Regions from separate parts of the Deinococcus deserti VCD115 genome, predicted to be linked through region 1. Evidence: riboswitches for the same ligand, from Rfam matches in the RefSeq annotation. Region 1 holds a riboswitch; each other region holds the start of a gene.
What was found. A riboswitch is a leader RNA that binds a small molecule or an ion and turns the genes downstream of it on or off. The one in region 1 is predicted to bind cyclic di-GMP.
Positions count from the first base shown of each region.

Region 2: another riboswitch for cyclic di-GMP. It lies ahead of DEIDE_RS14275 (glycoside hydrolase family 16 protein); the one in region 1 lies ahead of DEIDE_RS18375 (esterase/lipase family protein).
Region 3: another riboswitch for cyclic di-GMP. It lies ahead of DEIDE_RS14380 (right-handed parallel beta-helix repeat-containing protein); the one in region 1 lies ahead of DEIDE_RS18375 (esterase/lipase family protein).
Region 4: another riboswitch for cyclic di-GMP. It lies ahead of DEIDE_RS13535 (family 16 glycosylhydrolase); the one in region 1 lies ahead of DEIDE_RS18375 (esterase/lipase family protein).

Region 1 is NC_012526.1:1,032,728-1,036,936, reverse strand. It holds gene DEIDE_RS04900 (AAA family ATPase) at 1-1,860, shown strand, start outside; cyclic di-GMP riboswitch class II at 2,216-2,299, shown strand; gene DEIDE_RS18375 (esterase/lipase family protein) at 2,571-3,407, shown strand; gene DEIDE_RS04895 (Gfo/Idh/MocA family protein) at 3,658-4,209, opposite strand, start outside.
Region 2 is NC_012527.1:215,214-219,422, forward strand. It holds gene DEIDE_RS14270 (IclR family transcriptional regulator) at 1-355, shown strand, start outside; partial or broken gene DEIDE_RS19225 (IS5/IS1182 family transposase) at 677-766, opposite strand; gene DEIDE_RS14275 (glycoside hydrolase family 16 protein) at 905-1,603, opposite strand; cyclic di-GMP riboswitch class I at 1,732-1,807, opposite strand; gene DEIDE_RS14280 (response regulator) at 2,194-2,613, shown strand; gene DEIDE_RS14285 (hypothetical protein) at 3,695-4,177, shown strand.
Region 3 is NC_012527.1:237,931-242,139, reverse strand. It holds gene DEIDE_RS14390 (bifunctional sugar phosphate isomerase/epimerase/4-hydroxyphenylpyruvate dioxygenase family protein) at 1-121, shown strand, start outside; gene DEIDE_RS14385 (IclR family transcriptional regulator) at 182-1,033, shown strand; cyclic di-GMP riboswitch class I at 1,935-2,010, shown strand; gene DEIDE_RS14380 (right-handed parallel beta-helix repeat-containing protein) at 2,025-3,926, shown strand.
Region 4 is NC_012527.1:24,050-28,258, forward strand. It holds gene DEIDE_RS18115 (DNA/RNA non-specific endonuclease) at 1-725, shown strand, start outside; gene DEIDE_RS19125 (hypothetical protein) at 1,112-1,291, shown strand; gene DEIDE_RS13535 (family 16 glycosylhydrolase) at 1,841-2,515, opposite strand; cyclic di-GMP riboswitch class I at 2,696-2,771, opposite strand; gene DEIDE_RS13540 (hypothetical protein) at 3,081-3,521, shown strand; gene DEIDE_RS13545 (5'-3' exonuclease) at 3,749-4,209, shown strand, end outside.

The sequences.
Region 1 (4,209 bases):
CTTGAAGCCCAGGGGGTCAACCGGCTGGACATGCTGAACTACGTCTCGCACGGTGTGGCCAAGGTTGAAGGTCGCAGCCGCGAACGCCACGCGGTTGGAGTGGACAGCCCGGCCGAACTGGAAGGCAGCGCCGAGCAGAACCCGCTTGAGGCTTACACCACCGATCTGACTGCGCAGGCGCGAGCAGGGGGATTTGATCCGGTGATTGGCCGGACCACCGAGCTTGAGCGCACAGTGCACGTGCTTGCGCGGCGCAACAAGAACAATCCGGTGCTGGTCGGGGAACCCGGGGTTGGCAAGACGGCGCTGGCCGAGGGCCTGGCGCAGCGCGTGGCGGACGGCGACGCGCCGGGCTTCCTGAAAGGAGCCGGCATCTACGCCCTGGATCTGGGGGCCCTGCTGGCCGGAACCCGCTACCGGGGCGACTTCGAGGCGCGGCTGAAAGCAGTCCTCGCCGCCCTGGATGGCCAGAACGCCGTGCTGTTCATCGACGAACTGCATACCCTGGTGGGCGCCGGCGCCACCGAGGGAGGCAGCATGGACGCTGCCAACCTCCTCAAGCCTGCTCTGGCCCGTGGCAAGCTGCGGGTCCTGGGCGCCACCACACCGGCTGAGCTGCGTCATCTGGAAAAGGACCGGGCTCTGTGGCGGCGCTTTCAGACCGTAGACGTACCGGAGCCTTCTGAGGAAGATGCGCTGAGCATTCTGCGGGGGCTGGCTGGGCGCTACGCCTCGCACCACAAGGTGACTTACACGGACGGCGCCCTGGACGCGGCAGTGCGCCTCAGCGTGCGCCATCTGCGCGACCGGTTCCTGCCCGACAAGGCCATCGACGTGCTTGACGAAGCAGGGGCTGCTCGCAGCAGTGCCGGAAAGGGAGGCGTCATTGATGTCGCTGACATCGAAGCCACCGTCGCGCGCATGGCCCGGGTACCGCTGGGCGCCGTGAAGGCCGAGGAAGTGCAGTCGCTGGCCACGCTGGAACGGGATCTGAAAAGCCGTGTTTTTGGTCAGGACGAGGCCGTGGAGGCCGTAGCCAGTGCAGTCAAACTGGCCCGCGCCGGACTGCGCGACCAGACCAAACCGCAGGGCATGTTCCTGTTTGCCGGACCCACCGGAGTGGGTAAGACTGAACTGGCCCGCGCCCTGGCCGAACGGCTGGGCATTGAGCTGACGCGTTTTGACATGAGCGAGTATCAGGAAGCGCACACCGTTGCGCGGCTGATCGGGGCCCCTCCCGGGTACGTGGGTTTTGACCAGGGCGGCCTGCTGACCGACGCGGTGGCCCGCCACCCTCATGCCGTGCTGCTGCTCGACGAGATCGAGAAGGCCCATCCGGACGTGTACAACATCTTCCTGCAGCTGATGGACCACGGAACGCTGACCGATCACGCTGGCAAGAAGGTCGATGGGCGCGGTCTGGTGCTGATTTTTACCACCAACGCGGGTGCTGCCGACGCCAGCCGCCCTGCGCTGGGTTTTTCCCGTGAGGGACGCGCCGGGGAACAGGCTGAGGCCGTGAAGCGCACCTTCACGCCCGAGTTCCGCAACCGCCTGGACAGCGTGATTCACTTCCGTCCCCTGTCACGTGAAGTGATGGCCGGCGTGGTGGACAAATTCCTGCGAGATCTGCACCTGCAGCTGGCCGAGCGTCAGGTCAACCTGACTGTGACGCCTGCTGCCCGGACTCTGCTGGCCACCTTGGGCTACGACCCGCTGATGGGCGCCCGGCCGCTGGCACGTGTGATTGAGCAGCAGGTCAAGCGGCCCCTGGGTGACGAGCTGCTGTTCGGCCGGCTGAGCAAAGGCGGTAAGGTCACAGTGGGAGCTTCCGGAGACACCTTTACCTTCCGGTTCTGAGCTTCACGCCTGAACGGCTCCCAAGGGCAGAGGCGTTCTGAACTGTTACGACTATCGGTAGATAGGGCAGCGCACTTCTGCTCTGTCAAAGCCTGCTTTTATCCATCTGATGGTCCGTACGTTGACTGGCCATGGTGACGACCTGCGCCGTCTGAAGCTAAGCGCTATGTATGGTCCAGCTGTGCGCGATAGTCAGCGATTATTTTTGATCAGCTCTACACAAGTGAATGAACAATAGTCGTTCTTCATTAGGAACGACTTATTTAACCTTGCGGAATCGGGGGGTATGAAGCAGTATGGATCCACCCAACAGAACGTATGTCACAGCACTCCGCATCGGACTGGCTGGGAACTCACTGTACTGAGATGCATCGACGCTTGCCCTGTATACGGTCACCTGGGTCAAGCCGAGCGAATGGTGAGCCCGACTCAATGGAGAGGCGTATGCGTGCTCGAAAATTCGCGTTTGACGGTAACACCCCTAATTTTTGATTCCTGCTAGTGCGCTTTAGTCCGATGGTCCTCATCTCTTCCCATAACAGGTGCTAGGTGGAATCTGCTTATCGGTCTGTCGGCATGCCGCTTACTTGTTATCAACTCGAAAATTCTCGTATTTACCCGGTAAATAGATGATAGTTAAGAGACTTTGTTTGTTAAACCTAACGTTTTCGCCTGATGTCATAGTGCAAACCTCGTTAAGGAGGAAATCAATGAAAACTATAAGAGCAAGTGCAACGTTTATGGGAATATTGATCCTATCAGCTTGCGGGCAAACTACAGAAGATTCGTTTTCACAAAATATGACTGCCCCAAAGGTTTCTACCCTCAATACTGAACTCACACCGCCATGTCCATCCAATCCTATTCTATTCGTGCATGGCTATAACTCAGGCTCTGGCGTATGGGATACCATGAAATCCAGATTTATGGCCGCTGGTTACCCTGATCGTTGTCTGAGTGCATTCAACTACACTCCCAAAGGTTCAAATAGAGACATCGCCAAACAGATCATGACCGATATAGAGACCGCACTGGAAAAAGCATATGGATCCGGTCACACTTCTAGTAAAAAGGTTGATATTGTTGCTGTATCGATGGGTTCGCTTTCATCAAGGTACTACATTCGCTACTTGATGAAGCCAGATATAATCAAGGTGGGTACATGGGTTTCTTTGGCAGGTCCAAATCATGGGACGAAAACGACCTATCTATGTTCTGGCTCAGACATAGCCTGTACCGAGATGAAGCCTGGCTCAGCCTTTCTTACAAATTCGGTAGACGGATTAAACTATGGCGGCGATGATGCCGAAACACCTTACGACAAACCAACTGCACAATATCCCACGACTATACGCTATGGCACTTGGCGTTCTAAGTGCGATTTCGTTATAAACCCTGTAGATAGCGTTGTGCTGAAGCAGGGAGCTTATAATTACTACACTCCAAAATGCATTTCTCATGGCGACTTTGTTAATGAAGTAAATCTATATGAAGAAGTCAAATATTTCTTGACCGTCGGACCCTTAGCCAAGTCCACAAGTCCGTAACTATCGGTCGTCTGGGCAAATTTCTGGCATAACCATGATGAAAGATGGGAGACATAATCTAATTCATTCCACCCTGATTACTTAGGGCCAATAAAGGCGTTAGCCGGGCAAAACTGCTCCGCTTTCTTTACACATCAGCAGTAGTTGCTCTCCATTTCCCACGGTTTTCGCCTCCAGCCCCCGTCATTGAATTAATGCGCACTACTACGATCATGGCATTCCTTCAACCGCTCGGTCAGACTGCCTCAAGTCAGTCCCGGCCGGGCACCTCAGGAGCTGTGCCGCGGAAAGCATCTTTCCCCTGCCCACCCTTCAGCTTCACCACCTGTCCCGTGCGGGCACTTTCGTAAATGGCGTCCATCACCACATGGTCCTGCACGCCTTCCTCACCGGGGGTCCACGGCCGTTTGCCCTGGCGGATGCACTGCGCGAAGTGGTCGAATTCGCGGCTGAACTGGTCATACGTGGGAAAACTGGGGGTCAATTCTCCCTGTTCATCGGTCAGGCTCAGGCTCACACCCACATAGGGAAAGGCAGGGTCCATCAGCAGGCTGCCTTTCTCGCCAAGAACACGCAGAGTGCTGGTGGTCCGCGCTCCGTAGCTGGTCAGGCCGTTGGCCATCACGCCGCCGGGAAAGCCCAGCATGAAGCTCAGCGATTCCTCGACTTCTTCGAACCGGGGGTCACCTTCCGGCTGGTGCAGCGCAGCGAAGACCCATTCCGGCTCCTGACCCAGCACGAAGCGCATGGTGTTGAGGCAGTAAATACCCACGTCCACCAGGGGGCCGCCGCCTGCGAGTTC
Region 2 (4,209 bases), on a different replicon from region 1:
CGACCTGCTCCGCACGCCACTCGAACGGTTCACATCCAGCACCATTACGGATCCAGCAGTCCTGGAGCGGGAGCTGCATAAAATTCGGGTCGACGGTGTTCACGTCGCCATCTCCGATCTCGAGGAGGAGACGTTCTCGATTGCTGCCCCAATCTTCGATTTTCAAGGCCAGGTGGTGGCCTCGTTAAGTGTTGCCGGTCCCTTGATGCGGCTCAACGAGGAAAAGCAGAGGCAGTATCTGGAAGGCGTGAGAGCGGCAAGTAAGCAGCTCTCGATGAAGCTGGGGATGACTCCAGACAAGTATGACCGTAAGCCAGATGGCCACGTCGCAAGTCGCTCCCTTCATCACCGATAAAAAGGCCCAGAACAACACGACCGCCATATCAGAAACGATGGCGTCGGTAAGCACCAGCAAGTAGCACCCGTCATTGAGTGATCGGCTGCCTCGTCGTCCTGCAGGGTACGGCCGATCCTACTGACGTAATCCACCAGCACTTCACAGTCCGCATTCGTGCTCCGGTGGTTCGTGATCGCACACCGGAGCACGAAGCGCCCTTCCAACCGAGTGCTCGACAGCATCGCTATGCCTGACTCCTGAAGTTGTGTCAGCAGCCTGACTACACTTCAAAGCGTGTGACGTGCAGCAGAAAGTCGACTCCTGTAGCAACCGAACGATGGGGGCATCTTCCGGGCTCAGTGTCAGGTAAGGCAGCAGAAACCCGTACGTTTCCTCGTCCACATCACTCGGGTAGGCACGCCGGCTCAGCCCTCATTCTGCTTCGCGCAGAGCCATCCCCCTAAAATTCGACCACCTTCTCTCCAGCCTGTAAGGTTATCTACCTGCAGCAACTCACTCGGCCACTCAGTCCAGATCCAACGCACACAACCGGCCATGACTGAGTCATCAGTGGCTTGGGGTGAAGCTGACGTAATCGACGAGCATGTACTGGGTGCCTGCTGTGCTTTTGCCCCCCCACAGTGTGGAGTTTGTCGGCCACAGGTTGAACATCAGGTGCGCTTCGGTCGCCGGCACCACGCTGGTGATCGTGCGTTTGAGCACGCCGTCGATATAGAAGTCCACCTTGGTGGGCGCCCAGTCCCAGCGGTACGTGTGGAAGTCCTGCGACAGGTCGGTGCCGGTACCGCCAGTGCCGTAGTCATGACGGTTGGTGGTCTGCCAGGTGCCGATCCAGTCGGTGGTGCGGTTTTGCCCTTCGATTTCGTGGTCGATTTCGGTCTGCGAATCATTGACGAAGTTGAAAAAGGCGGTGATGTTGCCGCTCACACCATGGCCACGCACGGCAGGGTTGGCGCTGCTGCTGGCGGCGCGCAGACGGGCTTCATACCGTCCATAGCCGTATTTGGCGTGGGTGGCGAGTTCGGCAGCGCTGGCGACCAGACCAGGGGTGACATCGAGCTTCATGACAAGGTAGCCGCCGCTGACGGTGACGTTCGCGGGGTTCCAGGTGCCGTTCAGGCCGTCTTTGGCCCAGAAGGGTTTCCAGCCGCTGTTCGACAGGGCCCAGCGGGTGGTGTCAAGAGCGTTGAAGTCGTCTCGCCAGCTGCCGACGATGGAACTCCGGATAGGGCTTTTGGTAGCCACATTAACGTTGGATGCCTGAGCCTCAGGAGCCTCAGGAGCGCTCGAGCAGGAAGCGAGCAGCAGGCTCAAAACAGCAGCAACGACCAAAGGGTTGAATGCATAGAGCATGGGTACGGTACTCCCTTGTTTTCGGTAACTCGGCCGACCTCGTGGGTCCCGGTAGCTTTGCGTCTCCGTCTCGCGGCGGATTTGCCTTTTTCGGTTTCAGGGAGGAACCCACACCTGGGTTCATCACCGCCTGCAACTCAAGTCTCCTTAACTTGCAGATGCTCTACAATAACGAGTATCTCAGAAATGTCAATTGATTTCTTATAAAGAATCCATAAATGAAGGCGACACATGATTGGACAAAATTGCCCTGAATACAGGCAATTTCTCCTTCTCTGTCTATGAGCAGGATGGCGCAAGATTCTCCTGAACTATTATCTTCATAAAGCCAGCGCTTGCGCCGCAATTCTGCCTGGCTTCGGGCCTCATACAAGGGCTACTCACACCTCAAGCCAGAAAATTGTGCCGTACACTTCACCTCAATTTACTTCGCCACAAATCGACCACACTGACGCAACTCGGCATCTTATGCTGAAGCTCCCATGCCTGTCGCGCCTTCGCATTTCCTTCTCGTGGACGACAATCCCATAGACCTCCTCCTTGCTCAGGAAGCTTTCCATGAGGTCTGCCCCTCCTGCGCTTTGACCGCCGCTCACAGCGGCCACGAAGCCCTCAAACTTCTAAAATCCACGCCCCTTCCGGACGTGATCCTGCTTGATATCAATATGCCCGGGATCACCGGCTTCGAGATGCTCGAATATCTCAAACAGGACCGCAGACTCCGCCACATTCCGGTGGTGATGCTTTCCTCCTCAAGCGCGCAGCGGGACATTCACGAGGCGTACAGCCTGCATGCCAGCTCTTACCTCGTAAAATCCTCAGAGTTCGCGACGTTCCTCCACCAGATCGACGCATTTCTAACTTATTGGCAAGCCAGCCGAGTACCTTTCTTTAGAGAATGAGACATATTTGGTCGTACAACAGCAAGCGCTGAACGGCACACAAGGCAAATCTCGCCCTTTCAGGAAGACCAACCAATAGAATGAATATGTCCTGGAATAAGCAAGGTCGTATAAGCGATGGGTAATGCCTTAGTCGCGCCTAAATACAGGTGAGCAATGCCTTCCTCAGCTGTATTGGACCTTCCAGGCGATACAGGCCTAAATATCTTCTCCCGTGCTTGAACCCACCACTGGTCAGGCAGACAAGTACTATGCAGGAGCACCTTGGGCGCTTACTAATAGAGTGAGCTCACGGGCGGTTGAGGACTTGCCCGTGCGAATGGCCATAGCCAAACCACTTCCAGTTCGGAAAAGGCTGACCTGATTACTGAAAGATCTGTTCCCGCAACAAACAGGAACATTTGAGAAGCAGTAAAGACTATTGGGAGACAAATCAATGCAGCTTTCTATGCCTGTAATACTTCCTTTTTGAGAATACACTGTTTCATTCCTTGCTCTTATCCCCTTTTGGTTCCTCTTTTTGTAAGTGGAAGGGCCCCTGACGCGCAATGATGTTGCGTATATCTTACAGGTGAAAAGGCCGTTGTGAAGTGGCGCCAATAACACCAGTCGGTCCTAAATGAAGTTGGCAGGAGCTGGCGTCCAGTTTCCCTGCGATATGACTATGATATCCACACCCAGAAAAAAGGGCCCAAACAACCTGAATACGAGTGGTCGGGGCAACAAAATTTCCTGTTGAGTCCTTCATCTAAGGCAGTCAACTCCTTAAAAAAGAAAATGCTGGATCAACCTGAAAACCAATCAGGAGATAGATGGCACTCCCAACCATACCTGGGCGGCAATGAGATAGATCTTTGGGATGACACATTCCCGGTTCGAAGCAGATGATCTTTTTGAAGCAGCACAGCCCACTTGAGGATGTAAGGCATTTGTAATGCTGACAGCTGGACTATACCAGGCAACTCTTCTTGATGTCAGACGAAGAACCCTGTGACCCTATGCATTTCGGCTGATCACCTAGGGATACACGGGGAAGTTAATAGGTGTAGCAATTATCTGATTTTCGTGTACTCTGGGATCAATGCCTTACATGACATTGAGCGAACAAGTCCAGAAGTTGACCAACCCCCAGCGTAGTGATGCTTTCGTAAAAGCGTTCCGTACCGCAGTGCGTGAGGGGATTATTGAAGCCGCCGAACTCCCACAGCGTTTCACCCTGCCAAAAGAATTCAGCCGTCGTGGGCAAGAAGGCACCTACAACCGCGACGTCAAAGATATGGCATTTGAAGTGACACCGGAGTTTGAGGAGTGGTTCGAGCGCACGAATATGGAACTGGCAACCAACCGGCGTGGGGCGAAGGTCAAGCCGACACTCGAGAACATCGAGGCTGGCCTGATTGATTTCAAAGCCCTGGCCGCCGCGACCCGTGAGAAGATGGAAGCAAGCTTCTCGAAAGGTCAGAAGCTGGGTAACAGCCGCAAGAAAACAGCTGTAGTCAAGAAGTCCGGCTCAGGCAGAAAGTCTGCAGCAGGCAAATCCGCTGGCGCACGCAACACAAAGTAAACCAGACTCTCTTCACTGATTCCGTCCGATTC
Region 3 (4,209 bases), on a different replicon from region 1:
CTTCGAAGACCGGTTTTTCTTTGAAGTGGTGCAGCGTGACGGGTATACGGGCTTCGGAGCCGCCAACGCTTCGGTGCGGATGAACGCGCTTGCCGCGCGGCAGGCGGCCAGGACGAACTGATCGCATCGCGGCGGACGGTACACCGCAGCGCACCTTTTGCTGTATAGAGGGGGAACCCCTATGAAGCACGAATCGCGCAGCGTTCAGTCCGTCGAAAACATAGGCCGGCTGCTGGAACTGTTCACGGTGGACAATCCCGAGATCGGGGTTACGCAGGCCGCCCAACGTCTGGGCATGTCGAAGAGCAGCGTGCATGCGCTGCTTACGGCCATGACACGTATTGGCCTGCTACACCGGTTCGTCACAGGCCGTTACCGCCTGGGCTTCCAGGTCATGGCCCTGAATACTGTGTTGATGTCGCACACCCCCTGGCGGCGTATTGCGCGCGAAGAGATGACGCACCTTGCCGAGGCACTCGGTGAGTCGGTGCATCTCGCAGCATTTGACGGTGGGCAGGCGATCTGCATTGACAAGGTTGAAGGAAACGCCCCACTGGTGAACACCCCCATCGGCGGCATCCTGCCCCCACACGCGACCGCCCTCGGGAAAATTATCCTGGCCCACCAACCCATCAGTGAAATTCAGCAGCTGTATGACAGCGGGCATCAGTGGCAATACACCCCGAACACCATTACCAGTCACGACGAGTTGCTGTCCGACCTGAAGCACACCCGCGAGCGGGGCTACGCGATATCCATTGAGGAGCGGGCCATGGGTCTGTGTAGTATTGCTGCTCCTATTCGTGATCCCAATGGAGAGGTGATCGCCGCCATGAGCGTCTCTCTCTCCACACGGCATTTCCAGCAGCGCAAAGCCAGTGTGATCACGCACCTGCAGGCGGCTACAGCATCTACTTCGCGGCGCATCGGGTATGACTCTACGCTGGACAACGAAGACGGCCTGTACTGGCACTCCATCAATGGCAAGGCCACATTACGGCGCACCCGGCTACGCAGGGAAGAAAAGCCCTGATCCGCCGTGCAGTGCTTTCTGTCGGAGAGTCCACTTAATGACAATGTCTCTGTGCGGACTGACGTGGAATCATTTGAGCCGGTCACGCTATGTCCCACAATGGCGAAGCAGATTAATAGTCAACGTAACGAGGGAAGAGTGGGTATGCAGGCTGAAGGCGGCGTGCATGTTCAACCGGGCATTCGGAGTGGAGAGGATCACCAGAATCTGGCAGAGTCTGGGGGTTGGCTTTGAGACGTGCAAGCAGCTGAAAGCCACTCGTGCAGGGGATGTTGAGGCTGAGCCTGATCTCTTGTGGAAGCCAGCTGGCCGCGAAGAAGGGTAGTGCAGCCTTTCTGCACATGCCTCTTAAACTCATGAAGCTTCGCGTTAAATAACTGACTTTCTGTCAAAACTCGGCCTGAAGGCATGTGATGCCTGCCAAGACAAGGGCGGCGAGTAGAGCAGCAGATCTTGCGGATGATCCAGTCAAAGTCGGGACACGGAAACCGTGTGGTATCCGTGTTTATACGCTTCACAAGCTGCTGGGAGCTACCACCCGGCCTGTTATGCAGGCCCAGATGAAGGCAACGGACACGCTTACCGGGACGGGCGACACCTCTTTCACCTGGCTCAAGCCCGTCTGGTCGATATAGACGCACGTCCAGACAGGAAGTTTGCCTGTTCCAATGGAGGCGGCTGCTTGCCTTGGCGATTGCTGTCAGCGGTAGCTATCCCTCTGCCTAACAAAAGAGGCGTGATGTTATACACCGCATTTGAGTGCCTGAATTTCAATGAGAATAACGTTTTAAATAAATTAGAATTCGTGAGAACCTAAATAAAACCAGAGCTCTGTAAGATCAGTGTCATTTACCAGAACTTAATGTGCATGAGGCGATGAACCCGATCAGGGTCCTTCCTACACCGAAAAAGGCAAACCCGTCGCGAGGCGGGGACGCAAAGCTCCCGGGACCCCTGAGGTCGGCCGAGCTACCGAAAGCAGGGAGACACTATGCATATTTCAATCAAAAAACCGCTTCATCTGACCATCCTGAACGCCACCCTGCTCCTCGCAGCCTGTGGATCTACGACACCAACCCCCGCAATGAATCAAAGCCCCGCGTCCGACATCACAGTGTCCGCGGAAGCCCTGACCACCAGAGTGCAGCCGGGCGTCGCGGCTGGTGGACGGACCCAGTACGACGCACAGGCAGACGGACAGCAGACGGTCGTCCTGCTCGGCAACAACCACGCCGCCACCTTCGCGGTTCCAGCCTCGGGCACCTTCACGGCCACCCTGCAGGCCCGGCAGACCGCCTTCCAGGGCAACGTGATGCTGAGCCTCCGAGTCAACGGCGCCGAAATCAAACGGGTCGAGGTCACGCCGCTGTCCTACGCTGCCGTCGCCCTGGGCAACCTGAACATAAAAGCCGGTGACGTGCTGAGCGCCGTGTTCATCAACGACCTGGGTGGCGCAACCGGCGACCGCAACGCCTACATCGACTACCTCACCCTGGCCCCTGTCACCACCACCGTCGCCCCAGCTCCAACGCCCACCCCAGAGCCAACGCCAGCTCCTGCTCCCAGCACCGCGAGCGGCGTCGATGTGAGGACCTTCGGGGCCAAAGGCGACGGCGCCACCGACGACACCGCCGCCCTTCAGAAAGCAGCGGCCAGCGGCAAGTCCCTGGTGTTTCCGGCCGGCACCTACCTGATCAGCAAGGCCGTGACGTTCAACGGCACCAGCAACATCACCGTCACCGGTCAGGGCGCCACCCTCAAGGCCAGAAGCGGCTTCTCCGGTACGGCCCTGGTGCACCTGGTCAATACGTCGGCCACCACCGTCCGTGGCTTCACCGTCATCGGTGCCGGCGAAGGGACCGGCTGGATTGACGGCATCCGCGTCAGTGGTGGAGCAGACGCCGTCGTGGACGGCAACACCATCAGCGCGCTGGGCGGCTGTGGTGTGGGAGTGGAGAACGCCACCCGCACGACCGTCAGCAACAACACGGTCTCGCAGGTGAAGTACCACGGCGTGGTGGGCATGTCTTCGACCCACCAGAAATGGCTGGGCAACCGCGTGACCGGCCACGGCGCGACCACGCTGACGGCGGGGATCGGGCTGCTGGGCCAGCTGGGCAGCGACTACCTGATCGAAGGCAACGTGTCCACCGGGTTCGGCAACACCGGCATGAAAACCGAAGGCACCTCCAACGTAACCTTCCGCGGCAACACGGTCGACGGCTTTGCCCGCGACGGCATCAAGATCATGCCGCTGCCCGAAAAAGGCGTGAATCAGGTCAGCAACGGCATCATCGAGAACAACACTGTGCGTGGCTTCTCCGGGGTGGATTCACACGGTTCGACCGCGTTGCAGCTCAGCAGCGTGATCGGCGGACGGGTGACGAACAACACCACCTACGGCACCTTCGGAGCGAGTTCCGGCGGGCAGCAGCCGCCTCACGGGTATGAGGACGCCATCCGTCTTCAGGCCCACGGGGGCGGTCCGGTGCCGCAGAATATTGCCATCAGCGGCAACAGGATCACCAACTCGTACGTGTCGCTGCGCCTGATGGGCACCAACAATACGGTGTCGAACAACACCTTCCAGGGCAGCGCGCGGCACAGCGTGATCTTCAACCGCAACGCCACCGGCAACCGGTTCACCGGCAACACCTTCAGTGGCTCGGGTTCGGCGGGGGTGATGTTCGACCTGTACGTGTCGGGAACGACCTTCAGCGGCAATACCTTCAGCGGCATGAACACGGGGATCTACGCGGCCAACAGTGGCAATAACAACAACACCTTCACCAGCAATACCTTTTCGTCGGTGAGCTCCGCTGTGATCCTTGCCGGAAGCAACAACATCTGCGACGGCAACACCGGTACCGGCGTCTCCATCTCCTGCCAGTAAGCGCTGGCTGATCAGCAACCGTCGTTCCCCAGGTGGGGAACGACGGTTGCTTTGCTCGGGACCGTGCCCGTCCTGCGCCGCTTCAGCCCCGCCCGACCAGCGACTCCCTTTCCAAGGCCTCAGGAGGACTTTGGGACGTAGCTCTGAGTGCTCAGTGCGCCGTACTGGTAATTCGGGCCTGTCACAGGTAGTCCTGCGTGACATCAGGAAACGCCTGCTCCGGTCACGCTACGTCCCACAAGGGTAAAGCAGATTATTGTTCAAAGAGAGCTGGACAGCGGAC
Region 4 (4,209 bases), on a different replicon from region 1:
CTCAGACACCGGAAAATCAGGGATCGTCGCAGGCCGCGTGTGACAACCGCATGGTCCTTCCAGCTGACCAGCGATATATCGCACTCTGTGACGAGATCAGTATTCTGTACGACCCCAAGGCGCGAATTCCTAGAGCGGTCCTTGAAGTCCTGAGCGCTCAGAAGTTAACTGGAGAGGCGACCCGGGAAGACGATCAGTTCCGCGAGGATGACCGCCTGCCAGAAGCAGCCCAGGCCCAGGTTCAGGACTACCGGCGCAGCGGCTATGACCGCGGGCACCTTGCCCCCGCCGCCGATTTCAAGCATTCCGAGGAAGCCATGGCCGCCTCCTTTCTGCTGAGCAACATTGCGCCTCAGCAGGCACAGTTCAACCGCAATGCCTGGGCTGGGCTGGAAAGTGCCACACGCCAGTGCGCCCTCAACCAGCGGCAGCTCAGCGTGGTGACCGGAACCATTGGAGAAGGCGGCACACTCAAAGAGGAGGGCCGGGTGGCCATTCCAAGGCAGTTTTACAAGGTGTGGCTTACATCCCGTGGCTACCGGGCGTGGGTGATGCCCAATGTGGGTGCGGGCGTTCCACAGAAGGAGCTTACCGGCAGCGCATATGCCCGTTTTGAGGTGACTCTTGATCAGCTAAGGCAGGCAACCGGGTTGAACCTCGCCCCTGGTGTTCCTGGAGAGAAAAAGGGTCGCCTGTGCCCAGGGAGCATTCCTCTTTCCCAGTAAACGCTGCCCAAGGAGCCAAGATATGCACGCCGTATCCGGCGGCTTCGTAAAAGCCTGGACATTCTCGTAGGGAGAAGAAACCGGAGGTTGCGTTGTGGCTCCTTTGATACGGCAGCTCTCGCTGATCGACTCACCGGTGCGTCTGTCTGACGGTCAGATATGGCCACAGCCCGCCTAACCACTTTTCCAGGTCACGACTATGGCCGATTTACTGATCTGAGCGTAAGTGATAGCGCCCCTGATTCTCCAGTCGAAACCCTTGAGGCAAAGAAAATAGGAGTCCGTAGGAGGACGAGCCAGGTCAAGAGGGAGACTTTCCGCTGCTGCCTGCCGTATCAAGTTGTAGCGTACCTGCTATCCGCTACCTCACCTCTTCAGGAATTTGCATGCCCACCTGGATTCGCAACCACCGCCGCAAGATTACCGTTCTTAGTGCGGTACTGCTCATTGTCCTGCTCGGCCTGACCGGTGTGCTCACCAAGGGAGTGGCCTTAGTCTTAAGCCTGATGGTTCTGACGTTCCTGTACAAACTCCGTCAGCATGGGACGTATACCGTGAATCAGTGAATCAGTTCACCGCTCCTGCTGAGGTGGCGGTGCAGACCGGCGCGGCCGCGGGGGGCGCATCACACGCGAACCACGTTGGCTCTTGCGGTGATGGAAACTGTTGAAGACCTGCCCTCATCCAGGAGGGCAGGTCTACGCCCATTTTTGACTGGTCGTCAGGCCCGAGGTATTTCTATGAGGAGCGTTTCTAGGCTGTCATCGCTGTAAATCATCGTATAGGTCAGTAAAAGCGCTGCTGCATAGCAGATGCCGTCCGTTCACCTCCACGACCAAGTCGAGAGGGGATTATTTTCTGCTGTTGAAGTCTGGAGTCAAAACGGGGCCATGCCCCATTCACCTGATTTATCCCACACGCGTTCAACGGCTGTCGCTCCAGGAAGTCAGCCGGCGGTCTACTTGTGGCTGTTTTTTGCCCGTACCATCTGCAGGCTGATCACAGTCGTGCGCTACACTTCTCAATCCGCTGACTGCTTCTTCCTGTCTTTCTGCGTCATGGGTCGGCAGCAAGCTCAGCCTTAGGGCCCGATTTGAGCCGCTGGTGTCAGGCGCTTAGTGGCTTGGGGTGAAGCTGACGTAATCGACGAGCATGTACTGGGTGCCTGCTGTGCTTTTGCCCCCCCACAGTGTGGAGTTTGTCGGCCACAGGTTGAACATCAGGTGCGCTTCGGTCGCCGGCACCACGCTGGTGATCGTGCGTTTGAGCACGCCGTCGATATAGAAGTCCACCTTGGTGGGCGCCCAGTCCCAGCGGTACGTGTGGAAGTCCTGCGACAGGTCGGTGCCGGTACCGCCGGTGCCGTAGTCATGACGGTTGGTGGTCTGCCAGGTGCCGATCCAGTCGGTGGTGCGGTTTTGCCCTTCGATTTCGTGGTCGATTTCGGTCTGCGAATCATTGACGAAGTTGAAAAAGGCGGTGATGTTGCCGCTCACACCATGGCCACGCACGGCAGGGTTGGCGCTGCTGCTGGCGGCACGCAGTCGGGCTTCATACCGTCCATAGCCGTATTTGGCGTGGGTGGCGAGTTCGGCAGCGCTGGCGACCAGACCAGGGGTGACATCGAGCTTCATGACAAGGTAGCCGCCGCTGACGGTGACGTTCGCGGGGTTCCAGGTGCCGTTCAGGCCGTCTTTGGCCCAGAAGGGTTTCCAGCCGCTGTTCGACAGGGCCCAGCGGGTGGTGTCGAGAGTGTTGAAGTCGTCTCGCCAGCTGCCAGCAATCTGCACAGAGTCAGCTGGGGTTGGAGCTTGAGCTACCGGAACGCTCGGGATGCGAGCCACAGGGGTCTGAACAGGACTTTCAACCACGGGGGCCTCTGGGGCGCTCGAGCACGAAGCGAGCAGCAGGCCCAGAACGGTTACAGCGGTCAGATTACGAAATGCATTGCGCATGAGAACTCCCTTGTCTTCGGTAACTCGGCCGACCTCGTGGGTCCCGGTAGCTTTGCGTCTCCGTCTCGCGGCGGATTTGCCTTTTTCGGTTTCAGGGAGGAACCCACACCTGGGTTCATCACCGCCTGCAGATTAAGCCCAAACAAATAACAAAGTCCTTACACTACGACTTGCCTCAGAATTCCCACATTTAAGGGCTTAAAGAATTCATAAACATAATCGATCCTTTATGATCAGTCTGCTCAATGATGTTGTAGACGCCATTTAGTCGTCAGCTCGTTTGATGGCGCCTCTCAGAGCTTCGCTCTGCCTTCATGAAGTCCCCATTTGTCTACAAGCCCCCCACCAAATGAAAATCAAACAGGTGCGCTTTGTTGTGCGCGACGGGTAAGCTGGAGACATGAAAGTGCTGTTGACTGCCACCGCCCTGCTTGGCCTGGGAGTCTCGGCGGCACAGCCTACAACTTCCGGTTGGCCGCAAGGAAGCTGCCTGCACGGCACCACCATCAATGAAAGTGGCCGGCCGCTGAACCTGCGTGCGCTGGAAGGCCATATCCGGCAACTGCTTCAGCAGGCCAAAGTGAGCCCAGCTGCTGTCTGCAGCAGTTACCTGAACATTCTGGTCCAAGCCGAGTCCCTCAGTCAGCAGAACACACGCATAACGGCACACTTGATTCTGGCCGAACGCGAGGTGTCCCTGACTGATGTCAAACGCAATGACGCAGTTTCCAGATGCAGCCTCACCGTCACTGACGTCGTCCATCAGGATGAAGATTTCTTCGCCAGCGCTCAGGCCGTACTGACACGCGTGTTTGCCCGCGCTCCCCAGTGCACCCGCTGACCAGACAGGGTAATAGGGCGTTGATCACCCCGTGTCTTGCGGTCCAGCACGCCGAACCTGCATGATGACGCGGTGATCCGCCGCATCAAACGTGTTGAATTCACCCTGCGAGGCGCCGACGTGGATGGCCCCACAGACAACCCGTATACACAGAGCACAGACGCTTCAGGCGGGCCGGCTCATTTCATCCGGGTGATACCTGTGGCCGTGCGACCTTCAGGCGTTTCTTGACTGCCCTGTTGATCGACAGCAGCAACGCAATCTGCCGGGCGTATTACGGCAGGGCAGGAGGCCAGGCGCACGCCGTGCCGCAGGTCCTGTGCGAAGTGGTGTGGTCATTGCAGCACCGCTTTCAGGCTGAACATGTCATCGCTGCGCTCGATGACACCCGGAATTTCAGACAGAGCCTGTACGAAAGCTACAAAGGGCACCGGACACCCAAGCCAGCGGATCTCACGCACCTGCTGACACAGGCCGCTGAACTGATGGGCGCAGCCGGAGCGATTCCAGCGCTGGCTCCTAACCATGAAGCGGATGATGTGATGGGCACTCTTGCCAGGCGTGCACCCGGACGGGCCGTGATTGTTACCAGTGACCGGGACCTGTTCTCTGCGGTCACCGAGACCGTGCAGGTCTACGAGCCGCGCTCTCGGACGGTCATTACGGTCGCTGACGTACAGGCACGCTT